Regions from separate parts of the Sneathiella sp. genome, predicted to be linked through region 3. Evidence: riboswitches for the same ligand, from Rfam matches in the RefSeq annotation. Region 3 holds a riboswitch; each other region holds the start of a gene.
What was found. A riboswitch is a leader RNA that binds a small molecule or an ion and turns the genes downstream of it on or off. The one in region 3 is predicted to bind thiamine pyrophosphate.

Region 1 (2,320 bases), on a different contig from region 3:
CGGTGAACTGATCAATGTCGCAGCGGCGGCCGGCGCAGCGATACTTGCTGTTTTCAGAAGGTTGCGCCGGGATATGCGAGTGCTCATTTTGGGGATCCTTCGGTTGAGGAAGATTGGCTGGTAAAATATACTTCGTCGAGAATTGTTGCGGCAAACGCGCCAGGTCCGGGTGCTTTTCGGGCAGCATTTTCGCCCGATTTGCCTAAAATATAGAGGCCGGATACAACGGCGTCGAAATAGTCGGCGTCAGTAACCACCGCGCAAAATGCGGCGATGGCCGCAGTTCCAGCGCAACCGATACCGGTGACCCGGCTCATAAGGTCATGACCAACCCGAAGCTCGGATTCCCGGTGACCATCGGTGACAAAATCTATAGCGCCGGTCACGGCGACGATCGATTGGCTGCTTTGGGCCAATGATTTCGGATCCGAGCCCAACGCCGCGATTTCCCCGGCATTTCCCCGAATAATAGCTGGTGCTTGCCCAATCAGCTCTTGTGCGTAGGCCAATCGCGCCGGGGCTCTGTCAATGAGAACCGGATCCAGTATCCAAGGGATATTATTGTTCTTCGCAGAAGTAATGGCGGCTTGGATAGCGTCTTTTCGTCCCGGATCCAATGTGCCAAGATTGATGAGCAGCGCTTGGGAGCGGGCCGTAAAATCGGCTACTTCCGTTATATCCGATGACATTGAAGGAATAGCGCCGATGGCCAATAGCATATTGGCTGTCAGACTTTGGACGACTGTATTTGTCAGGCAATGTACAGCGGGCCGCTGGCCCTGTATCAAGCTGAGATGGTGTCGTGCCAATTCTTCGTTCATATCCCGCTCCACCATAAGATGTTGGCGGAAGGTTAGCGAACATGGATTACCCGAAACGAAGATGAACCTGCCCTCAAATCCCTACGCCGGTTCTAACCAGATCAGGTTCTACGGGTCAGCTTCTTTCGCTTCTCAGCCCTTTGGGCGCCCCGATGAGTTGGCGGCTATATTAGGGTGAATTCCGGGATTTGCAACGACAAATTTTACCTAGAAAACAACGAAAATCCCGTTATACGCGATTGTATTGGGACAACACTCTTTTCCGTATGCTAAAATGCCAGAAAAGAAACCCCTCAACGATCGGATCTTGGCCGTGAACGCCCAAAAATTACGCTTTACCTTTTTGAATTTTGGTCATTTTGTCGACCATTTATTCATGCTAATATTCGCCAAGGCAGCCTTCAGTGCCGGCCTGTCCTTTGGCTTGGCAAAGGATGGCGCTTACGCCGAAATGATCCCATATGGCATTCCGTCGCTTGTTCTGTTTGGGGCTTGCGCTCCTTTGGCGGCGCATTTGGCCGATAAATGGCAACGAAATGGCATGATTGCGGTGTTTTTTATTGGTATTGGGGTCTCGGCTATTGCCACCAGTTTTGCGCAGACCCCCTTGCAAATGGCCTTTGGCTTGGCGGCCATCGGCATTTTTGCAGCGATTTACCACCCGGTTGGCATTGCCATGATCATCCAAGGCGGCGGAAAAATTGGCTGGCGCCTTGGCACCAACGGTGTGTGGGGTAACATGGGTGTTGCGGCCGCCCCACTTTTGACCGGCTTCATCCTCGCCGATTATAACTGGCAGCTGGCCTTCATTGTTCCGGGCGTGCTGGCCATTGTCACGGGTGTTGGTTTTATTGTCTTCGTCCGGCGGGGCCGTGTTCGGCCGCCGGTATCGTCTGCATCCGAAAAGGCGATGGTTGGATTTACGCCCGGCTGGCCGCGGGCTCTGCTTGCCATAGCTCTCGTCACGTCGGCGGGTGGTTTTGTCTTCGGGACCATGACATTTGTCATCCCGCGGATGTTTGAAGTCAGTATGCCCGAATTAACCGTGAATGTCGCAACAACAGGCTTGCTAGCGGCGTTGGTTTATGCGATCGCGGCCTTTGCCCAGCTTGTTGTCGGACGTCTGATTGATCGCCATGATATCCGGACCGTCCTGCTGGTTGTCGCTGTTGCTCAGCCGTTGCTGATCGGGTTGATGTCCATGCAAACCAATTTGGCCTTGTTTTTCTCGGCTTTAGCGGCGATGGCGTTCGTCTTTGGCCAAATTCCCATTACGGATGCCGTGATATCCCGATATGTACCTGACTTATGGCGCGCAAAAATCCTGTCGGTAAAACTGCTTTTGAATTTGGTCATTGGGGCGCTCGCTCTTTTGGTCGCCCGTTATATCCTCGAATCCGGAGAAGGTTTCGATAGAGTCATGGTTGTTGCCGCATTAACGGCCTGTTGTATAACCGGTGCCGCCTTATTATTACCGGCGCAGCGTATTATCGACGAAA
Region 2 (2,320 bases), on a different contig from region 3:
GATAATGACATCCCCTTGTTCACCTGTTGATACTCCGGGAACGCTTTATACCGGTCAAATTCAGCTGTCCACGCCTGGTCACTGAGCGGCGGCAACCAGCCCGTCACGGGCTTCCAGTCGGTCATGGACAAGCCTGAATTGGTCAGCCGGGTCACTCCGCCCAGGACGATCATCGCAAATACCAATATAGCTACCAGAATCAGCCAGGAAACAATCAGTTTCTGGCTTGTCGGGACCGCGGCAGAAGACGATACGGCATGTTCATTTTCCATGCTTGGCAACATACCGAACTACCGACAGAATGCAATGCCTTGCGACCATCCGCCGCAGTTCTAAGAGACCTCTCGGACATTCAACCGAGCCATCAAATCTTCCTGTGTTATCGCATAGAGCTGATCGAGAAATTGCGGCAGGAAACTGCCTGGGCCCTGTGATTTCATTGCCGCCATTTCCCCTGCAATACTTACCAGTGAGATGGCGTTTCGCGCCGCGGTATAAGGGGTTTCGCTCACCGCTGAAAAAGCACCTGTAATTGCTGCCAGAATACAGCCCATTCCCGTGATATTCGGCATAAGACTGGAACCATTTGCATGGATCGTACAATTCGTTCCATCGAGCACCACATCTTCCGGGCCGCTAATAGCTATCGCCGACACATCAAATTCATTTATCAAGGATTGTGCTGCCGTGATTGCGTCAGACGGCAGGTATAAACTGTCTACCCCTTTTGATTGCACCTGTTGATTGGCGAGCGCCAGTATTTCGCCGCCATTCCCCTTCACGATTGGTCCATTTGCCTGTTTAAGAAGAGAAAGTGTCGTATTTGTTCGTAGGGCACTTGCTCCGGCGCCCACTGGGTCAATAACAATCGGAATTCGCTTTCTATTGGCATATTCCACCGCAATCTCCATGCTCTTTATCTGCTGCAAATCCAGCGTTCCAATATTGATAACCAAGGCATTGGAGATACCGACAATTTCTTCAAGCTCTTCGGGCGCATGGGACATAAGGGGAGAGGCCCCAAGTGCAAGCAGCGCATTCGCCGAAAAATTGGTGACAACAAGATTGGTAATATTGTGAATCAGCGGCCGGTTTTCGCAAATCGATTCATAGTCTGACCAAATTGACTCTATAATTTTCTGTTGCATGTCCTTGCTTCCATTTATGTGATCGTAGGAAACGTGACATCAACAACCGACTAAAAGGGCGATTTCTGACAACGGCACACTCCCTACGCTGGTTTTAACCAGATCAGGTTCAAAGGGACAGGCAAACAAGCCATCTCAGCAATAGCGCCCCTGGGGTTGTAACACTGGCACTTTACTGTTTGTGCTCCTGCGCTGTCTAGTTGAATTTAACCAAAAATATCGCCTTCGAACCCTCAATCGTACGGGAGCCAATTACAGCTCAAATAATAGTATTTTACATTGACCTGACTTAAGGCCAGCGTGATATGAAAATGAATGCCCACGCTCGGAGACCTCAAAACTTATAACCGCAGAATTGAAATTCGGTGTCATGACTGCACGAGATCTGCTGTGCTGGTCACCGATATATTAATTGAAAATTTGAAAAAGCGCTTACCGCCTGCCCTTGTCTATGTGATGCCAGTTGAGAACATTTCAAAGCGCATGGTCTGTAGCAGCACCAACTGCCAATCCAAGAACCTGTCCACCTACCCCGCGCCCTCGCCGACGACACCTTTTGAAACGGGTTATGAGTATCCTCATTTCACTCCGGGATAAGATTACTCTGTGTCGGGATTTCTATAATCCGGGCATAAACCTACGTCAGCAATTGAACCGGCAGCGCGTTGAGCGCGGCGCGATTCTGAGTGCCGTGTAACGTCATTTATACTGGAGTTTGCCAATTCGCAGCAAGCACACTATCCAATGGATCATATGTAGGATCCGACAGATCAGTCTCGCCACCGCCAGGCGGAGAGAAACTAGCCATGGCAGAAACAAGGGCTTCGACACCCGTTATATCTGTTACTTGCCCATCACTCGTCTCAATACCTTCAATCTTGTTATCAGCTGCGGCATACCAGTTTTCGACAGTGATCTGATCACTGGTGCCAATAACCGAGATGAGTAAGTCGTCCCCCGTTTGCTCGAACCAAAGCTGGTCATGGTCGATGCCTGTATCAAGGACAAGGGTGTCCGAGGCCCCATCCGAGGCGTTATCATCAATAACGTCCTGGCCGTCACCACGAGTGAAGATGTAGCTGTCTGCGCCCTGACCACCCGAGATCGTATCATCGCCTACGCCACCTTCCAGAACGTCAGCGCCATAACCGCCTTCAAGTATTTCATTGCCG
Region 3 (2,320 bases):
TCGATAATTTTGATTTTGTACTTCGTTGTTGCAAAAGACTGGAGAGACTTGTCCAGGCAGGATCTGTTCGGTTTAGTCCGTCGAGAAAACCAACAGCTACGGGAAAGTATATGATCAAAGCACCGACGATTATTTTAGGGCCAATACCGTACCCAAGCCAAAGCACGAGAATAGGGGCAATGGCAAAAACCGGAACAGCTTGGCTGGCAATCAAGACAGGAAATACCCATTGACGCACCGGTCGGTATGCCGAAATCATTAGCGCTGAAAACATCCCAAAGGTAAGACCCACTAGCAGCCCAAGCAAGATTTCAATCGCTGTAATGACAGCGTGCTCGGCAATTAAGCCTATTTTACTGACCAGCGTATTGAGGACGAGCATTGGCGACGGCAAGATATATTTCGGTAAGCCTGTTATCTCGGTAATGGCACCCCAAACAACAAGTAAACCCATAATTATTATAATCGGCCGCAGGTAATTCATACAGCGTCACCGTCGGTTAGCGCAAGCTGGCGCATAATTTCTGAATATTGGTGTTTCAAATAATCATCTGTTGGGTCGCGTGGAATAACGCCTTCGGGTATGATTTCCGGAGATAATGTGACGGGAGACCCGGAAAGGACGTGAACGACATGTCCCAACCGTAAAGCCTCCATCGGGTCATGAGTGATAAGCAATACCGTCTTTTCTTGTAATAGATCTGCCGCCAATCCCTGCAGCCGGAATTTGGTGATAGCGTCAAGGGCCGAAAAAGGTTCGTCCATGAGAACGATAGGGCAATTATCCATTAATGTTCGAGCAAGAGCTACGCGTTGCCGCATGCCGCCGGACAGTGTATCTGGACGAGCGGTTTCACGGTCTGCCAAACCAACATACTTCAGAAGCTCCCGGGCACGATCAAAATCAGGGGTGTCTCCTCTGAGCCTTGCGCCAATAACAACGTTGTCAATCGCGGAGGCCCAGGGAAGCAAAAGGTCCTTTTGGTCCATAAATGAGATTCGATTGCCTAATGGGGCATTATCGCTGCAACTAAGGGAACTACCGGAAGGTAAAGGGATGAAGCCAGCGATGATTTTCAAAATACTGCTTTTACCGACACCACTAGGCCCGAGTAAGCAGGTAATTTTACCAGGTTTTAAAGAAAGCCGCAGATCGTTGAGAACAAGAATGTCGCCAAATGTCAATTCGGTTAGTCGTAAATCAAGTCCAATTCGTGCATCTGCTTGATTAGCGGCGATGGGCGCGCTACCCTTTGCTCGAAATCGATTATTTGAGATGTCAGAGGCCATTAATAACTCGTTCCTACGCAGGTATTAGCCTGATCAGGTACCGGGGTCGTTCCTGTATTGGAACCTCTCAGCCGACATGGCTCCCCCCGAGGAGGGGCCACTATAGGGAATATATTTTTCTCAGCAAAGGAAATTTGGGAGAATGTGTCTGAACATTGGGAAATTTTACTGCAGTTGTACTCTGGTGGCTCTATTTTGCCTTCTTTTCTCGACGACTTCAACGGACGCGAGCGAGTTTGAGACGCGCTCGATATCTGTGAAAACAGTTTCACAGGAGATCAGACTACTTGTGGAGGTCGCGGATAACCAATCACTTCGGAATAGGGGATTAATGTATCGAGAAATGCTCGAGCCAATGTCAGGTATGCTGTTCGATTTTAATAAACCGACGCCCGTTTTTATGTGGATGAAGAATACGCCGCTATCGTTGGACATGTTGTTCATAGATGAACAGGGGAAAATTCTATATATAAAAGAGAACACAATACCGGGTTCACTTGACACGATCTCAGCCTCTCAGCCTGTTCGCGCAGTCTTAGAAGTTGCAGCGGGTTTTGCGCTAAGGCACGAAATCAGAATAGGCGATACCGTCAAGGATATTATTTTTAGTAATTATTAGAGTAATGCGTAAGAAAGTGCCGACATAAAAATGAAAAAGAATATCGGAGAAGCCAATATCCCCGAAGGGTTCGAGGAAGTCATCGGGGCAGCTCCTTTTGCCAATCGAAATGGTCCGTATTATGAAAAGAAAATTGATGATGAAGTTTCCATACGAGCTTTTCGGGCGGCAGAAAAACATTTGAATGGTGTAAAATTAGTTCATGGTGGCATGTTGATGTCTTTTGCTGATTCAGCGCTTGCCCGCGGCGTTATTCGTGCAACCGGTCGTCGCTGCGTCACCATCAAGATGAATTCGGAATTTTTATCACCAGCACGTGCCGGTGATTGGATAGAAGCCCATGTAGAGGTTATAAAAAGTACCAAAACTGTGGTTTTTGTTCGAGGAGAGCTCAAAGTAGGACGCCGAACG

Region 1: it holds a riboswitch for thiamine pyrophosphate, as region 3 does, so the genes downstream of both, V7723_RS01880 (hydroxyethylthiazole kinase) here and V7723_RS10665 (ABC transporter ATP-binding protein) in region 3, are expected to answer to the same signal.
Region 2: it holds a riboswitch for thiamine pyrophosphate, as region 3 does, so the genes downstream of both, thiM (hydroxyethylthiazole kinase) here and V7723_RS10665 (ABC transporter ATP-binding protein) in region 3, are expected to answer to the same signal.

What each region holds. Positions count from the first base shown of each region.
Region 1 is NZ_JBALWD010000002.1:162,224-164,543, reverse strand. It holds gene V7723_RS01885 (TRAP transporter substrate-binding protein) at 1-87, opposite strand, end outside; gene V7723_RS01880 (hydroxyethylthiazole kinase) at 84-821, opposite strand; TPP riboswitch at 882-983, opposite strand; gene V7723_RS01875 (MFS transporter) at 1,096-2,320, shown strand, end outside.
Region 2 is NZ_JBALWD010000049.1:17,682-20,001, forward strand. It holds gene V7723_RS18745 (COX15/CtaA family protein) at 1-272, opposite strand, end outside; gene thiM (hydroxyethylthiazole kinase) at 333-1,148, opposite strand; TPP riboswitch at 1,211-1,310, opposite strand; gene V7723_RS18755 (hypothetical protein) at 1,464-1,745, shown strand; partial or broken gene V7723_RS18760 (Ig-like domain-containing protein) at 1,852-2,320, opposite strand, start outside.
Region 3 is NZ_JBALWD010000015.1:39,078-41,397, forward strand. It holds gene V7723_RS10660 (ABC transporter permease) at 1-484, opposite strand, end outside; gene V7723_RS10665 (ABC transporter ATP-binding protein) at 481-1,290, opposite strand; TPP riboswitch at 1,284-1,387, opposite strand; gene V7723_RS19815 (DUF192 domain-containing protein) at 1,433-1,909, shown strand; gene V7723_RS10670 (PaaI family thioesterase) at 1,940-2,320, shown strand, end outside.